Regions from separate parts of the Microbacterium cremeum genome, predicted to be linked through region 3. Evidence: predicted binding sites of a transcription regulator. Region 3 holds the regulator's gene; each other region holds the start of a gene.
What was found. Region 3 encodes LexA, which represses DNA repair genes until DNA is damaged. Its sites were predicted from a motif close to TCGAACANNTGTTCGA; they were not measured.
Positions count from the first base shown of each region.

Region 1: a site for LexA is predicted at 2,679-2,694, ahead of IM778_RS11215 (HNH endonuclease signature motif containing protein). Genes of this name have one in related genera too.
Region 2: a site for LexA is predicted at 3,296-3,311, ahead of IM778_RS04270 (HNH endonuclease signature motif containing protein). Genes of this name have one in related genera too.

Region 1 covers NZ_CP063812.1:2,453,537-2,459,325, forward strand. Annotated here, with positions in the region: gene IM778_RS11200 (RNB domain-containing ribonuclease) at 1-1,200, shown strand, start outside; gene IM778_RS11205 (hypothetical protein) at 1,255-1,776, opposite strand; gene IM778_RS11210 (hypothetical protein) at 2,025-2,549, opposite strand; gene IM778_RS11215 (HNH endonuclease signature motif containing protein) at 2,723-4,303, shown strand; gene IM778_RS11220 (DUF6176 family protein) at 4,315-4,770, opposite strand; gene IM778_RS11225 (phosphotransferase) at 4,812-5,675, opposite strand; gene ispG (flavodoxin-dependent (E)-4-hydroxy-3-methylbut-2-enyl-diphosphate synthase) at 5,684-5,789, opposite strand, start outside.
Region 2 covers NZ_CP063812.1:997,593-1,003,381, forward strand. Annotated here, with positions in the region: gene IM778_RS04255 (helix-turn-helix transcriptional regulator) at 1-629, shown strand, start outside; gene IM778_RS04260 (TetR/AcrR family transcriptional regulator) at 870-1,433, opposite strand; gene IM778_RS04265 (hypothetical protein) at 1,523-3,010, shown strand; gene IM778_RS04270 (HNH endonuclease signature motif containing protein) at 3,377-4,645, shown strand; gene IM778_RS04275 (aggregation-promoting factor C-terminal-like domain-containing protein) at 4,769-5,752, opposite strand.
Region 3 covers NZ_CP063812.1:2,342,064-2,347,852, forward strand. Annotated here, with positions in the region: gene hisH (imidazole glycerol phosphate synthase subunit HisH) at 1-395, opposite strand, end outside; gene hisB (imidazoleglycerol-phosphate dehydratase HisB) at 392-1,000, opposite strand; gene IM778_RS10695 (histidinol-phosphate transaminase) at 997-2,091, opposite strand; gene IM778_RS10700 (LysM peptidoglycan-binding domain-containing protein) at 2,140-2,532, opposite strand; gene lexA (transcriptional repressor LexA) at 2,796-3,476, shown strand; gene IM778_RS10710 (hypothetical protein) at 3,534-5,033, shown strand; gene metE (5-methyltetrahydropteroyltriglutamate--homocysteine S-methyltransferase) at 5,037-5,789, opposite strand, start outside.

The DNA.
Region 1 (5,789 bases), 110 kb from region 3:
CACCTCACCGCGACCGCCGACGGCTTCCTGGTCCGCTACGCGATCGCCGACGTGCCGTTCTTCGTCGCTCCCGGCGGCCCGCTCGACGCCGAGACGCGGCGGCGGGGCCAGACGCTCTACGCCCCCGACGGGCGTGTGCCGTTGCATCCGCCCGTCATCTCGGAGGATGCGGGTTCGCTGCTGCCCGAGCGCGTGCGCCGCGCGTTCGTGTGGGAGTTCGCGCTCGATACCGACGGCGCGCTGCGTCACACCGACCTCACACGTGCGCTGATCCGGTCGCGGCGCGCGTGGAGCTACGCCGAGGCGCAGCAGGCGCTCCGCGACGGAACGGCACCCGAGAGCCTCGCACCGCTGCCCGCCATCGGACGAGCGCTCCTCGCACAGGAGGCTGCGCGCGGCGGCGCATCACTCAACGTCCCCGACCAGGAGGTCGTGCTCACCGAGCACGGGTACGGGCTGGAACGACGGATGCCCCTCCCCGTCGAGGACTGGAACGCGCAGCTCTCGCTGCTCACCGGCATGGCGGCCGCGCGCATCATGCTCGACGGCGGGATCGGCATCCTCCGCACGATGCCCCCTGCAGAAGCCGAGGCGGTCGCCGCCTTCCGGCATCAGACGCAGCTGCTCGGCCTGCCCTGGACGGAGGGCGTCGAGTACGGCGAGTACCTGCGCACGCTGGACCGCGACGCCCCCGCCGCGCTCGCCGTGCTCGAGGCCGCCGCGGCGCTGTTCCGCGGCGCCGGGTACGAGGCATTCGACGACGAGCCGCCGGCGCAGCCGCTGCAGGCCGCACTCGGCGCGCCATACGCGCACGTGACCGCTCCCCTGCGACGGCTCGTCGACCGCTGGGGTCTGCTCATCTGCGCGGCTCTGACCGACGGCGACGACGTGCCGGGCTGGGTGCGATCCTCCCTCGACGAGCTGCCGCGGGCCATGGCGACGAGCTCCGGGCTCGCGGGGCGACTGAACTCCGGCGCGATCGACCGCATCGAGGCGGCCGTGCTCGCCGATCGCGTCGGTCAGGAGTTCGACGCCGTCGTGCTCGCGCAGAACCCATCGCACACGCGCATCCAGCTCACGGACCATGCGGTCGAGGCATCCGTCGACGGCGTCTTCGGCGAGCCCGGCCGCGACGTGCGCGTGCGGCTCCTCGCGACGAGCATCCGCACGGGCACGCTCGCGTTCGAACCCGTCGGCTGACGTCCTGATCCCCTCGCGGAGGCGCATGCACGGCGGTCTCGCGGCTGCGGTGCGTCAGCAGCCGGGGCCGGAGGGGTGCTCGACGCAGGTGCGGTCCACGAGCGCGGTGCGCACCTCGACCACACGCACGGGGTAGTCCGCGGAGCGCGCCGTGACGACGCCTTCGACCGGGCGCCACCCGGTGCCGAAGTCGACCGCGGCTGCGTGTTCGATCGTCACCCCGGTCGCGTAGGTGCCGCGCTCGGCGTAGACGTGGCTCGTGCTCGTGGGAGTGAACTGCGCGAGACCGGATGCCTCCCACGACGTCCCCCCGGACGCCGCACGCAGCGTCGACCCATCGCCGTAGCTGAAGACGAACGCGATCGGAGTGAACCGCACGGTCACCGGGTAGCCGAGCAGAGTCCCGGTGAGCTGCTGTTCTGAGGCGGTGGCGACGAAGTTCGCGGGCATGCCGACCACTCCGAAACCGGCCGGTTCCCCACCGAGGGCGGGGGTGGCGGGGCGGAACGACACCAGATCGGCCAGCGTCACCACCGGGAACCCCGGATCGACGGGCTCCGCCGGCAGATCAGGCATGAGACACGACCCGGTCCCTGAGTCACACTGTCGTCCCGGATCGGGCCGGCTCCAGATCTGCGGTTCGCGTGTGTCGCCCGGCTGAGGTCCATTCCCCTGGCTCGCGCCAGGATCAGTGCGGCCACTCGCCAAGTGAACCTCGTCGCCAGTGTTCAGAATCTCCGGACAGCCAGTTGTCTGTGCCTGAACCGCGCCACAATCCGGGCCATTCTGAATCGGGCCGGCGAGCACCAATGCGAGCAGGAGCGTCAGCACTCGCCAATCTCCGCTACTTCGCTGCGTTCGATGGTGAGTGACTCGCCCGCAGGCACCAGGTATACGTGGAGGAGCGTCAGATCCGCACGCTCGGGGGACGTGACATCCTCCCCCTCACGGTCGAGCACCCGAACCTCTGCGGCGTTGATACACACCCTGAGTTCCACTTCGCCGGTTCTCGGTTGGGCCGCAAGGTGGTCGACGCGGTCCACTACGCCGTCGCCGACAGGCCGCAAGCCAGCCGCGTCGAGGTCACGTTGAGCCGCGAGTTCACTCTCAAAGGCACTTCCAGAAAGAAACGCCAACGGGTCAGGTTCGGACTGCGGGTCAGTACGCCGCGCGTTCACCGCGTCGATGTACGCCCGATAGGTTTCCTCCGCGGCGGCGAAGGCCTCTTCCTCACTCGAGAACACGGCCGTCGGCGTGGGCGTGGGCTCCGGCGTCGAGCCGAAGCACCCGGCCAGCGCGATGATCGAAACCGCCACCAAGGCGGCCGCCCCCGTCGCTCGCAGAATCACCCGACCACCGTAACCGGCCCAGGCGAGCCGGCCTGCGAGTTCTCCACAGCCCCCTCCGGCGACGCACCGATAGTCGTCCGATCATGGCGACTGTTATCGAGCTGTTACATGATTCGGATCAAGACAGACTCGAACACTACTTCGAGTGTCGGTGGTCGTTGAGAGCATGAAGTATGACGTTCTTCTCCGAGATGCAGGCGGCGCTGGATGCGCTGCGCGCGGCACTCGGGGACGATGTCGACGGCGTCGATGTGCCGTCAGCGGTGCGCGGCCTCGCCGATGACGGAGTGGTCTCGGTGATCGAGCACGCGACCGCTCTGGTGCGCGGCGCCGAGTCGGTGCGGATCGCGGCGTCGGGCACGGTGGCCGAACGCTCCACTCGTGACGCGGGCCACGATGGTCTGGCGCAGAAGCGTGGTCATCGGTCGCCGGTGTCGCTGATCCAGGACCTCACCGGAACCACCCGCGCGGATGCGGTCAAGCAGGTGCGGCTCGGTGAGGCGCTCGCGGCGGGAATGCTGCCCGCCGCGGAGGACTCCCCCGCGACCGAAGCGGACGCGGGAACAGGTTCTGACACGGATGCCGCCGAACCGGCCGGCGTGCCGTCGCGGCCCTGGCACGCCGTACTCGGCGACGCCCTGATGACGGGTGCTCTCACGTCGGCGCAGCACGACGCGATCCTTCGCGGGCTCGGCGAACCACCCGTCCCCGCAGCCGCCGCCGAGGCGGACTCGGCAGCCGAAGACGAGCCTGCCGTGTCCGCTGCCGACGACACCGCGTCCGAGGCTGCAGGGGTGCGGGCGGCGTGGGAGACCGCGGCGGTGCAGTTGATCGGTGAGGCGGGGGTGCGCACCGTGGAGGAGCTCGCGTCCGCGGCGCGCGCGATCCGTGACCTGCTCGACCCGACCGGCGCGCAGCAACGGTTCGAGCAACGGTTCGAAGCACGCTCGTTCCGCCGGTGGACCGATCGCGACGGCATCCGCCACGGCAGCTTCACCTTCGACGACGAAGGCGGCGCCTGGATCGAAGCGATCATCGACACCGCCCTGCGCCCCCGCCGCGGCGGACCACGCTTCGTCGACCCGGACGAGAAAGCCCGCGCCGAGCAACTCACCACCGACCCCCGCAGCAACGACCAACTCGCCTACGACCTGCTCCTGGACGTGCTACGCGCCGGCGCGCTCGCCGACACCGACACCGTGTTCGGGACACGACAAGCAGGAATCCGCATCGTCACCACCACCGCCGCGCTCGACGACGCCACCACCGGCCGGGCGGCGGTCGCGCTCCTCGAAGACACCGACACCACCCTCCCCGGCTGGCTGGTCGCCCGGCACACCTGCGACACCACCACCCGCACCATCACCCTCGACCCCGACGGGAACCCCCTCGACCTCGGCCGCGAAGCCCGCCTGTTCACCCCGAAACAACGCCTCACCCTCGCCATCCGCGACGGCGGATGCCGCTGGACCGACTGCGACCGACCCGCCAGCTACTGCGAAGCCCACCACATCGACCCCTACAGCGAAGGCGGCCGCACCGACATCGACCGCGGCATCCTGCTCTGCCGCTGGCACCACACCCAACTCCACCACGGCGGCTGGCGCATCACCCGCACCCACAAAGAAGACTTCCACCTCCACCCACCCCAGGGACACCGCAGCCAGCCCACCGCCCTGCCCGCCCGACTCACCCGCCGCTACGCCTTCGGCGACCTCCAACCCCCACCCCGAAGATTCCACCCCGCCGCCTGATCGCCCGTCGACTACTCGCCGCGTCCCGTCGCGCCCCACTGCTCCATCGCGGCACGCAGGTGCGACGGAGTGAGCATGAACAGCGGCTCGATCTCCTCCCACCCGGGTTCTTTGACGCGGCGACTGAATGCCGCATGCTCGGCGTCCACCGGGTTCGACTCGTCCAGCCCGCCCCCGCCCTCACCCATGAGCGCGAAATGGTAGATCCACAACGAACCGTCGGCCTCGCGATGCCGGAACGTCGCCTCGAACACCGCCCGCTCGGCAGGGAGCGTCTCGAGGCATTCGTCGTAGCGCGCCGTCAGCGTCGCCATCCACTCCTCGAGCTCGCCCTCCATGCCGTCAGCCACCCGTGCCCGGCTCAGCTCCAGCCGCAACCCCGGCGGAACCGTCGTCGGCATCGCGAACCCCGCGAAGTCACGAGGAACCGGCCGGAAGGGAATCCTCGGCACCGCGTCATCGGTCATGATCAGAACCCTCTCACTCCGAACGACCGCCGTCCCCGCCGTCAGCCGTCGAGGCCGTCGAGGCCGTCGAAGTCCGCCAGCGCCTCCGCGATCATCCGATGACCCTGCGCCTCGAACGGCGCGTCGCCCACCTGATACGCCCACGCGGCGGTGCCGATCGCCTCGCGAAGACGCACGAGGAGCCATTCCGACGGATGCCGCGGATCGCAGCCGTAGCCGTCGAGGAAGGCGTCTTCACACGCCGGCGCGGCTCGCCACTCCTGCGCCGCGAGGCGCGCGAAGTCGGTCACTGCGGGCCGGAACGCGAAACGCCCGAAGTCGATCACCCGCACCTCCCCCCGCTCGACCAGCCAGTTGCGGGGCTGCCAGTCCCCGTGCGTCGGCACGAGCGGCGCACCCACCGGCGGCAGCGACGCGAGAGCGAACCGCAACCTCGCCTCGACGTCGGGCGCGATCGCGTGGGCCGAGTCGAGCCAGGCCATCGCGCGGCGCGTGGCCGCGGCATCCGTCCCCTCCGACGGGCGGCTCACCTGGTCATGGAACGCGCGGAGCAGCTCGCCCGCGCGGCGATGCACAGCCGGGTCGGTCGCAGCGGGCGTGCGGTACGCCAGCTCGCCGGGCAGCCGATCGACGACCAGGATGCGTGCGTCGTGGTCGAGGTGGAGCAGCCGCGGCGCGCGGCCGGCCGACGCCCACACGTCCACCAGCCCAGACTCGTACGCCTCCGCCTCACGCCCGAAATGGTGGTTCGCCGGCGCGGTCGCCTTGACGACCACCTCGCGCCCGCGATCGCGCGCGTGCAGCACGACGGTGTCGACGAGGTTCCAGCTGAGATCGGCCACGACCTCGGCGCCCGGCATCCACCCGGCCAGACACGCCCGCTGGTCGACGGTGAGGCGATCCACGCCCGGGCTCAGGACGTGACGACCTGCGCGGTTCCGACCGGCGCGCTCGGCCCCATCTCGTCGGCGATGCGGTTCGCCTCCTCGATGAGAGTCGCGACGATCTCGGACTCGGGC
Region 2 (5,789 bases), 1.3 Mb from region 3:
CGGCCGACGAGCGCGACTACCTGTACCGCATGGCCGGTCACGCCGTCCCCGACCGCCTCGGCCCGACCGGGCACGTGGCGCCGCCGCTGCAGCGCGTGTTCGACCGGCTCTCCGACACGCCGGCCCTCGTCATCTCGGCGCTCGGCGAGACCCTCGTGCAGAACGCGCTCGCCGTCGCCCTACTGGGCGACCACGTCGGCGCGAGCGGGTGGGACCGCTTCGAGCCGTGGCGCTGGTTCGTGCGGCCCGAGACCGAGCGTCTCCACTATCCCGAGAGCGACCACCCCCGCCACAGTCGCGCCCTGGTCGCGGGGCTGCGCGCCGCATACGGGTCGATGGGGGCGTCATCGCAGGCGGGCGAGCTGGTCGCCGAGCTCACTCGACGCAGTGGCGAGTTCCGCGAGCTGTGGGAGCGGCAGGAGGTCGCGCAGCGCTTCGCCGACCACAAGGTGCTGATCCACCCCGAGGTCGGCGCGATCGAGGTCGACTGCCAGGTGCTCTTCACCGACGACCGGTCGCAGGCGCTTCTGGTGCTGACGCCCGAGCCTCGCAGCGAGGCCGAGGAGAGGATCCGTCTGCTCGGTGTGCTCGGCGTGCAGCAGTTCTCCGGCTCTGCGGACCGGATATGACCGCATCGGCTCGGCTCGGCTCGGGGCGGAGAGGATGACGCGTCCGACGACTCCGGCGCCGACGAGTGTGGGAGTCGTTCTCCAGCCCGGAGCTCGAATACATCCACTCGACCCTCGTGGACGCAATGGCGAATCTCGAGGATCCGCGAGCCTGAACCATCCCCACCGCGCCGCCGACGAGCGCGACTGACGCCTGAGCCGCGCAGCGAGGCCGAAGAGAAGATCCGCCTGCCCGGCCAATCAGTCCGCGAGCGCTCGGATCGCGCGTGCGAGCTCCTCAGATGACGGCGTCGACGAAGGCTCCAGCATCCATTGGAGCATGACGCCGTTGATGATCGCGAGTGCCAGCGACCCGATGGTGCGCGCGTCATCTTGTGACACCTCATCGGGGTCTACTGCGAGGACGAGCGCTGTCAGATCACGGCGACTGTCCGCGTAGATCCTCACCAGCTGCTCTCGCACGCCGGGGGAGAACTCGGCTTGCGCGTAGGCCTGCACACTCGCCACGAGCACGTGGCGATGCTCGGGCGCCGCCGTGAGAAGTCCGTCCAGGAATCGCTCCAGGCGCGCTCTGGGGCCGCCGTGGAGGTCAGTCGTGACGGCACGGGCGATCGCATCGCCCCACTCCTCGAAGGTTTCGATGACCGCGGCGTTCAGGAGGGCGTCCTTCGAACCGAAGTGATAGCCGATCGAGGCAAGGTTCGCCCCGGTGACCGCAACGATGTCGCGAGCTGTCGTGTGGGCGTAGCCGAGCCGCGCAAGGCACTGCTTGGCGCCCTCGAGAAGGTCTTCTCGCTGTCCCATGCTGGGAGTCTACCGGATGTTCATACGTTTGTACTGTACGTATGTACAATACGTACGTACACATCCACCTATGCAAGGAGAGATAGCTCATGGGTCAGGACCAGTCTTTGCTCGCCCCCGCGAGCCACGTTCGCGCCGTTCCCATCAGCGTGGATTGGGGCGAAGTGGCGGGCACCAACCGCACCACCTTGACGACGCATCTCTGGGCGGCGCCTCCGCTGCGACGAGAGTCGCCGATTCACGACCGTGCGTTCTCGGCGCTGCGCGACTTGAAGGTCGACTATGCGAGGTTCTTGCCCTGGTTCTCGCACCCGGTCCTCTCGGTCCCCGCACTCGAGGCCCCGACCGAAGGGACGACCTCGTGGGACTTCTCGAAGCTTGATCCGTTCGTGGAGGACTTCGTCGCGGCCGCGGAGGGTCGGCCTATCGTTGCGAACTTCGCCACCATCCCACACTGGATGTTCACGAACGCGGATCAGGTGCATCTGTCACACGACGTCGATGAGATCCACTGGGAGTACGAGCAGGGAGCGGACTTCCGTGACGAGTCGCTCGCGGAGGTCGCCGACTACTTCTTCCGCGTCGCCAGCTGGTACATCGCCGGCGGGTTCACCGACGAGATCGGACAGTGGCACGAGTCGGGACACGACTATCGCTTCGCATACTGGGAGGTGCTCTGCGAGCCCGACCTCAATCGTCGCATGTCGCCCGAGGTGTACACACGGCTGTACGACGCGGTCGTGGAGCGCCTGCAGCCGCTCGATCCGGACATGAAGTTCGTGGGACTATCGCTCAGTCACGTGCACCACGATCCGGAGTACTTCTGGCACTTCCTCGACGCGGCGAATCACAAGCCCGGTGTCGGGGTGGACGCCTTCTCGTACCACTTCTACGCCTCGCCCGAGATCGTCAACCCGTTCGGCACCGAGGGCAACGCAGACCCGCTCACGTGGCGCAGCACATTCTTCGCGCAGGCGGATGCCTTCGTCGAGAACGTCGCATACATCCGCTCGATCGCTCAGCGGCTCGCTCCTGACGCGAAGACCTTCCTCAACGAGATCGGCACCTACCCGGCCGACGTCATGAACCCAGCGCCGCAGATCCCGGATTTCTACTGGACCCTCAGCGGGTCCTTGCACGCTTACCTCTGGGCTCGCCTGCTCCCGCTCGGGATCGATCTCTTCGGCGTCGCGGAGTTCATGGACTACCCCGGCATGATCCCCGGTACGTCGCTGATCGACTGGGAGACTGGCGAGCCCAACGCCCGCTATCACGTGACGCAACTCCTGCTGAGTCACTTCGCGCGAGGAGATTCGCTGGTCGCGACCTCCGCGGGCGACCCGGGATTTCCCGACATGCGAGTGCACGCGCAAGCGATCATCGGACGCGATGCCGAGAAGTCCCTACTCCTGATCAACAAGTGGGACGAGTTCATCGACGTCGACCTGTCGAGCATCAGCGCAGCGGGTGCCGGTGAGCAGGTGCACGTCGGGACGTCGGGCATCGAGCCGATCGAGTGGAGCGGAGGGGTGTTGCGTCTCGAGCCCCACGCCACCGTTGTGCTGACCATTCGCTGATCGGCGAGATGCGCTCGCTGGTGGCGCTCTCGGGTCGAGGTCATCGAGGTAGCATTTGCAGTCGCCAAAAGTCAAGGGTCAGCAGGAATCCGTGACGCTTCGTACTCTGAAAGGGCAGGAAGAAACACAACACGCGAAGCGGTAGAGCATCGGCGGTCGGGTCGCCGTACAGACTCCCGTGATCGCGAGATGGTCCCGGTGGGAGGGCTACCCGCCGGGACCATCGCCTTCCGGACCGGTGCCCGCGAGCTCGATCACGCGGAGCAGTGCTGGGCCGGCTGTGCGTCGATGAAACGTTCGACATGGTCCCTCCTGAGCGGAGAGCAGCTTCGAATGAATGTCGGAGACCCGCCGTACTCTGGACCCATGTCGATAGATCCCGTTCCCGAGATCCCGGTGCCCGATGCGCTGGACCTCGTGGTCGAGGTGGCCGACATGATGTCGATCTTCGCGGCGCAGCGGCTGGCGCGCGTCGATGCGATGCGGCGGCAGGCGCTGGAGGATGCCGTACGGCATGGCCGTGAGCTGACCGACGTGATCGAGCGAGGGGTCCGGCTCGAGCTGGCAGCCGCGTTGCGGATCACCGAGCACGCGGCCGGAGAGCTGATCCGCCGGGCCGAGGCGCTGGTGCACCGCTATCCAGTTGTCCTGGCGTCCCTGGGGCGCGCCGCGATGACCGAGCGACACGCCGACATCCTCGTGAGCGGCCTCGACGAAGTGGAGCCCGAGTTGCGCGACGAGCTGCTGTCGCGCGCGCTCGAACTGGCCGAGACACAGCAGGTCGGGACGTTCCGGCGCTCGATGCGGAGGCTCATCGACACCGCGCGCGCGGTGACGGTCGCCGAGCGTCACGAGACAGCACTCGCGACGCGGCGGTCGGTGGTCGAGCACGTCGACGATGCGATGGCGTGGCTGTACCTCTACATTCCGGCGGTCGAGGCGCGGGCCATCGAGGGCCGGGCCACCGCCATGGCGAAGGCGATCGTGGCGCAAGACGGCGAGGCGCGCACGCTCGACCAGGCACGCGCCGACGTGATGTGCGACCTTCTGATCGAAGGACGCACCGACCTCCACCCGGCTGAGGCGCGCGGCATCCGTGCTGAAGTGGTCGTCACGGTGCCGGCGCTCGCCCTGCTCGCCGAGGACGACGTCGAGCGGGCGTCCGCCGGAATGGAGCCGGCCGTGGTCGAAGGCATCGGGCCGATTCCGCTCGAGCGGGCGCGTGAGCTGTGCGGCGGCGCGGAAGGATGGACGCGGGTCCTCACCCACCCCGAGACCGGGGCCGTGCTCTCTGTCGGCCGCGACCACTACCGGCCCCCGGCGTCGCTCCGACGCATCGTCAGGTGGCGTGCGGACCGGTGCATGGGTCCGGGTTGCGGCATGCCGGCGTCGCGGTGCGAGATCGATCACACGATCGCGTGGGAGGACGGCGGAACGACATCGCTCGACAACCTCGCACCGATCTGCCGAGGCCACCACCGGGTGAAACACCACGGCGGGTGGCAGGTGAGACAAGTGCCCGGCGGCGGGGGCGCTCTCGAGTGGGCGTCCCCCGCAGGCAGACGATACGTGGTGCATCCGGAGCGACGGGTGCCGGTGTTCCGGCCGTCGTCAGACAGCGACGCGCCCTTCTGACGCAGGACACGCCGGTTCCTGGCGCGCGATCAGCGCGGTTGGGTCGGTGCGGTCAGCGTGGTCCGTCCGCGGTCCGTCCGCGGTCTGTCCGCGGTCCGTCCGAGGGAACCGCGCTCGGGAAGATCAGTACCAGCCCGTCGACTGCGAGTGACCCCACGCCCCGCACGGCGTGCCATAGCGACCCGAGATGTAGCCCAGGCCCCACGCGATCTGCGTCGCGGGGTTGGTCTGCCAGTCGGCGCCGGCCGTCGACATCTTGCTGCCGGGGAGCGCCTGGGGGATGCCGTACGCACCGCTGGAGGAGTTGTACGCGTCATAGCGCCAGCCCGACTCCTTGCTCCACAGCGACACGAGGCATGCGAACTGGTCGTCGCCCCAGCCGTAGTTGCCGATCATGGCGCGCGCCGTCGCCTGCGCGTCGGCAGGGCTCGTGCCGCCCACCGCACCGCCCGAGGCGTACACCGGGTTCGGCGCGGCCGGCCCCGAGCTCGCCTTCTTCGCGGCAGCCGCGGCAGCCGCTGCCGCTTCGGCCTCGCGGCGGGCCTTCTCTTCGGCTTCCTGCTGCGCCTTCAGGGCGATCGCGGCGTCGAGCTTGCCGCGCAGCCCGTTGACCTGCTCGCTGACCGCGGCGGTCTCGGTCGTCACGGCGTCGGTGTAGTCCGCGACGTAGGCGTCGGGCAGGCTCTCGGCGCGGTCGAGCCGGTGCACGGCGGCTTCGAGAGCCGACGTGTCGACCGTGGTGACGGGAGCCCCGATGTCGAGGCCCGACGCTGCGATGTCGGCTGCGACGGTCTGTGCGGCGCTGATCGCGGCATCCGCCGCCGTGCGCGCGTCGTCAGCGGTGACCGGAGCGTCCGTGGCGACCTCGGCGCGGTCCGCCGCCGTCGGCACGGGCGTCGTGTACGACGCGAGCGCGAACCCCGTCAGCGGGATGCCGGAGGTGCCGGATGCCTCGGCCCGCGCCGTCGGCGCCGCCGTGGTGAAGGTCGCCGCAGCCAGGAGGCCGACGGCGAGCGTCGAGGCGATGAGGACCGGGCGGCGGCGGAGGCGGCGCTCGGCCCGGCGGAGGGTGCGGCGAGAAGGCAGGAAGGACGACTGGTGACGCATGAAGAAAGACCGGGTTCCGTATCGACGAAGCGCCGTC
Region 3 (5,789 bases):
ATGTGCGGGAGGACGGGCGCGTCGAGCTCGGTGACGATCCCGGGCCACTCGCCCATGCCCTCGGTGTCGACGCCGCGCTCCACGCCGCGCTCGAAGAGCACCTGCATGCCGACGCAGATGCCGAGGACGGGCCGGCCGCCGGCGAGGCGGCGCTCGATGAGCTCATCCCCGCGGCTGGCGCGGAGCGCCTCGGCGACGGCGCGGAAGGCGCCGACCCCCGGCACCACGAGCCCGTCAGCCTCCAGCACGAGACCGCGATCGGACGTCAGGCGGGCGTCGGCACCGGCCGCCGCGAGCGCCTTGACGGCGGAGTGGACGTTGCCCGAGCCGTAGTCGAGGACCGCGACGAGCGGCTTCGCCGCGTCTACTGCGCGAAGCTCGGGAGCCTCGCTCACAGAGCACCCTTCGTGCTGGGGATGCCCTCGACCAGCGGATCGAGCGCCTTCGCCTGGCGGAAGGCGCGTGCGAACGCCTTGTATTCGGCCTCGGCGATGTGGTGCGGGTCCCGGCCCGACAGCACGCGGACGTGGACGGTGAGCGCGGCGTTGAAGGCGATCGCCTCGAATGTGTGGCGCACGAGCGAACCTGTGAAGTGTCCGCCGATGAGGTGGTGCTCGAATCCGGCGGGCTCGCCGGTGTGGACGAGGTACGGGCGCCCGCTGATGTCGACGACGGCCTGGGCGAGCGCCTCGTCGAGGGGGACGAGCGCGTCGCCGTACCTCGAGATGCCGGACTTGTCGCCGAGCGCTTCGCGGATCGCCTGGCCGAGCACGATCGAGATGTCTTCGACGGTGTGGTGCGCGTCGATGTCGGTGTCGCCCGACGCCCGCACGGTGAGGTCGGTGAGCGAGTGCTTCGCGAACGCCGTCAGCAGGTGGTCGAAGAACGGCACGGTCGTGTCGATGCGGCTGCGCCCGGAGCCGTCGAGGTCGAGCTCGAGCTCGACGGTGGACTCGCTCGTCGCTCGCCGGAGCGACGCCGTACGGGGTTCAGCGCTCATGCGGCCGATCCTACCGAGGCCAGCGCGTCGAGGAATGCGGTCGTCTCGTCCGCCGTGCCCGCCGTGACCCGGAGGTGGTGCGGGATCCCGACGTCCCGGATGAGCACGCCGCGGTCGTAGAGCCCCTGCCACGTCGCGGCCGGGTCGTCGACGCCGCCGAAGAGCACGAAGTTCGTCCACGAGTCGTGCGCCGTGTAGCCGAGCGCCTCCACCGTGGCGGCGATGCGGTGGCGCTGCACGACGATCTCGTCCACCATCCGCAGCATGACCGGCGCGTGGCGCAGCGCCGCACTCGCGGCCGCCTGCGTGAGTGCGCTCAGGTGGTACGGCAGCCGCACCAGGCGGAGCGCGTCGATGAGGACGGGGTCGGCAGCCAGGTAGCCGACACGGGCCCCTGCGAACGCGAACGCCTTGCTCATCGTGCGCGACACGACGAGCCGTTCGCGCCCCTCGAGCAGGGTCAGAGCGGAGGCCTGGTCGTGCGGGGCGAACTCGAAGTACGCCTCGTCGACCACCACCACGCCGTCGGTGGCGTCGTAGACGGCCTCGACGACATCGAGGCCGAGCGGAGTGCCGGTCGGGTTGTTGGGCGAGCACAGGAACACCACGTCGGGCGCCGCGTCGGCGACCTGAGCCGCCGCGTCCGCGGCCTCGAGCGTGAAGTCGGGCGCCCGGGTGCCCGAGATCCACTCGGCGCCGGTGCCCCGCGCGAGCAGGGGGTACATCGAGTACGTGGGGGCGAAGCCGAACGCGGTGCGCCCCGGCCCGGCGAAAGCCTGGAGGATGTGCTGGAGCACCTCGTTGGAGCCGTTCGCGGCCCAGATCCGGTCGCGGTCGAGCCCGTGGCCGAGATAGTCGGCGAATCCCTCGCGTAGAGCAGTGAACTCGCGGTCCGGGTAGCGGTTGACGTCGCGCAGGGCGCGGGCGATCGAATCCACGATGTCGTCGGCGACGTCCTGCGGCACGGGATGCGTGTTCTCGTTGACGTTCAGCGCAACGGGAAGCGCTGCCTGCGGGGCTCCGTACGGCTTCTGCCCGCGGAGATCGGCGCGCAAGGGAAGGTCTTCGAGGCGTGGACTCACCCCTCCCATGCTACGGGCGCCGCACCGACCACCGGCGACCCGTGACGTCGCGCGACGTCACGGCGTCGGCTCGTACTCCGACGGGATCGACAGGCGCTGCCCCGCCCACACCACCGCGCTGTCGAGCGCGTTGAGCCGCACCAGCCGGTCGACGACGTCGCGCGGGTCGTGCGACGGCGCGACCTCCTCGGCGATCGACCACAGCGAGTCGCCGGGCGCCACGGTGATCGTGGAGAAAGTGCCCGCCGGCGCCCCCTCGTCGCGCGACGCGAGCGCCGCGCCGCCGCCGATGATCGCGAACGCGAGGGCGATGATCGCCGGCAGAGCGGCGGCCAGCGCGAGGACGCGACGCCCGCGCACGGTCAGGCGCAGACGCGTCGCCCGGATGGCGACGGCCCGCGTGGCATCGGCGGGCGAGGGAACGGTCGTGGTGACGCCGATCGCGGTCATGCTGTCCTCCTCTGGGGGCGGGAGATTCGCACTCCCCGCTCGGCCGGGAGCGGGGAGGTGCGAACCTCTTTTCCGAAGCTATCTTCGAGTCTGTAGGATGTCAATACCGGAATCCGGATCGCGACTCTCGAACGCGACACGCGGCGAGGTTGTTCCCCTCGCGGGTCACAGGCGGATACGGTTTCGATACGAGAACCCCACCACGGGCCTCCGACATTCGAAGAAACCGCGCTCCACCGACGGGCGCGAGACGGGAGCCGGACATGAGCGACGCGGCCGGGCGCGAGAAGCCCCAGACACGACGGCGCAAGAGCCTGAGCGACAAGCAGCTCGCGATCCTCGAAGTGATCCAGCGCTCGATCGCCCGTCACGGCTATCCGCCGAGCATGCGCGAGATCGGCGACGCCGTCGGCCTCAAGTCGCTCTCGAGCGTGACGCACCAGCTGAATCAGCTGGAGCTGAGCGGATATCTGCGCCGCGACGCGGGGAAGACGCGCGCCATGGAGGTGCTGATCGATCTGCCCGGCACCGCCACCGAGAGCCCGGCCGACAGCGCGCCGTCGGTCGGCGACGCCGCTCTCGTGCCTCTCGTGGGCCGCATCGCCGCCGGCGTGCCCATCACGGCCGATCAGCAGATCGAAGAGATCTTCCCGCTCCCCCGGCAGCTGGTCGGCAAGGGCGACCTCTTCATGCTGCGCGTGTCGGGCGACTCGATGATCGACGCTGCGATCTGCGACGGCGACTGGGTCGTGGTCAGGTCGCAGGCCACGGCCGACAACGGCGAGATCGTGGCGGCCATGCTCGACGGCGAAGCGACCGTCAAGACGTTCCGCCAGCGCGACGGCCACACCTGGCTGCTCCCGCGCAACTCCGCCTTCGAGCCGATCCTCGGCGACGACGCGGTCGTGCTCGGCAAGGTCGTCGCCGTGCTCCGGGCGGTCTGACGGATTTCATCCGATGCGCGTGTAGCCGTGTGAGCGGCACCACGATATAAGGGTGAGATGACCACCGCAGCGCCCGACGCCGACTCCCCCGACCTCTACGCCCGCTTGGCCGAGCTCGAGGCGGAGAACGCCCGCCTCCGCACCGAGGCGCCCCCGGCCGCGGACACCGCTCGCGGTCCCCGCGGCTCGCGCTGGCGGGCGTTCCTGTCGGCGCTGTGCATCGTCATCGCGACGATCCTCGTCCCGCTGGCCGTCGTCACCGCGTGGGCGCGGCTGGAACTCGTCGACGAGGCGGCCTTCGTCTCCACGCTCGCGCCGCTCGCCGACGATCCGGCCGTGCAGCAGATGCTCATCGACGAGACGGTCGAGGCCGTCGAGGCCCAGGTCGACTTCGACGCGCTCACCGCCGACGTCTTCGACGGGATCGCCCAGCTCGGCCTGCCGCCTCGCGCGACCGACGCCCTGCGGCTGCTGGAGGCGCCGGCCGCGGAGGGCCTCAGCAACCTCCTCACCCAGACCGTGACGAGGGTCGTGGAATCCGACGCGTTCGCCGACACCTGGACGACCACCACGCGTGCCGCGCACCGGGTGCTGACGGCCGCCGCGACCTCGGACGGCGGCGGCGTGGTGGTGCTCACCGACGACGGTCTCGGCATCCAGCTGGGCACGATCGTCGACGGCGTCAAGCAGAACCTCCTCGACCGCGGCGTCGGGATCGCGCAGCTGATCCCGGCCGTCGACCGCGTCGTCATCATCGGCACCGGCGAGACCCTGGTCACGGTGCGGACCGTTTACGCGCTCGCCACCACCCTGGGCTGGTGGCTCCCGGTCATCGCCATCGCCCTGTTCGTCATCGGCATCCTCATCGCCCGGCGCCGCAGCACGGCGGTCCTCGGGACCGGCATCGGTTTCGTGGTGGGCGGCGGCGCCCTCGCCCTGGCGTTCGCGATCGGCTACCCGGTCGTCGGCCAGGCCGCCGTGCAGCTCGGCCTGTCTTCGGCGGCGCTCGGCGTCGTGTACGAGAGCCTCGTCGGGGCGATGCAGCAGACCGCGGCGATCGTGGCGCTCCTGGGAGCGGTGATCGCGGTCCTCGGCTGGTTCGCCGGGCGATGGTCTCCGGCCGTCCGGACGCGCGGCGCCGTGGGCTCGATGAACGCCTCGTTGCGCGCGCGGCTGGCGGACCACGGCTTCACGACCGGCCGCTTCGGAGCGTGGCTCGCACGGTACCGCATCGCCGTCCGCACGATCGTCGTGGCACTCGCCGTCATCTGGCTCTTCGCACTCCGGCCGCTGTCGGCGGGCGACGTCCTTCTCGTCGTCATCGTCGCGCTCGTGGTCACCTGGATCCTCGAGATCCTGCAGCGACGTGACTCGGCGACGGATGCCGAAGACGACGTCGCGGACGAGGTCGTCGTCCTCTCCGCCCCCACCGAGGAGCCCGCCCCCACCGAGGAGCCGGTCGACACCGAGGAGCCGGTCCCCTCCGCGGAGCCGGCCGAGGCCGGGACGGCGGAGCCGGCATCCGTCGGCACGAAGCGCAAGCCGCGCGTCCGCTGAGGGCTACACCGGCGCCGCGACCGACTCCCGCGCCGAGCGCGTGGCCTCGATGATGTTGCGCAGCGAGGCGACCGTCTCGTCGTATCCGCGGGTCTTGAGGCCGCAGTCCGGGTTCACCCACACCTGCCTGAGGGGCAGCTCGGCGACGGTGCGGTCGAGCAGCTCGGCCACCTCGCCCACCGACGGCACGCGCGGCGAATGGATGTCGTACACGCCGGGCCCGATGCCGTGCGCGAAGCCGGAGTGCGCGATGTCGCCGATCACCTCGCCCCGGCTGCGGGCGGCCTCGATCGACGTCACATCGGCGTCGAGGGCCGCGATCGCGTCGATCACGACGTCGAACTCCGAGTAGCAGAGGTGCGTGTGCACCTGGGTGGCCGCCGCCGCTCCCGCCGTCGCGAGACGGAACGAGGCCACCGACCAGTCGAGGTAGGCGGGCTGGTCGGCCGTCTTGAGCGGAAGGAGCTCGCGCAGCGCCGGCTCATCCACCTGGATGATGCCGATTCCGGCCGCCTCGAGATCGGCGATCTCATCGCGCAGGGCGAGCGCGACCTGGTCGGCGGTCTCGGCGAGGGGCTGGTCGTCGCGCACGAACGACCACGCCAGGATCGTCACCGGACCGGTGAGCATGCCCTTCATCGGCTTGTCGGTGAGCGACTGCGCGTAGGTCGACCACGCGACGGTGATCGGCGCCGGCCGCGACACGTCTCCCCACAGGATCGACGGGCGCGTCGCCCGGGACCCGTACGACTGCAC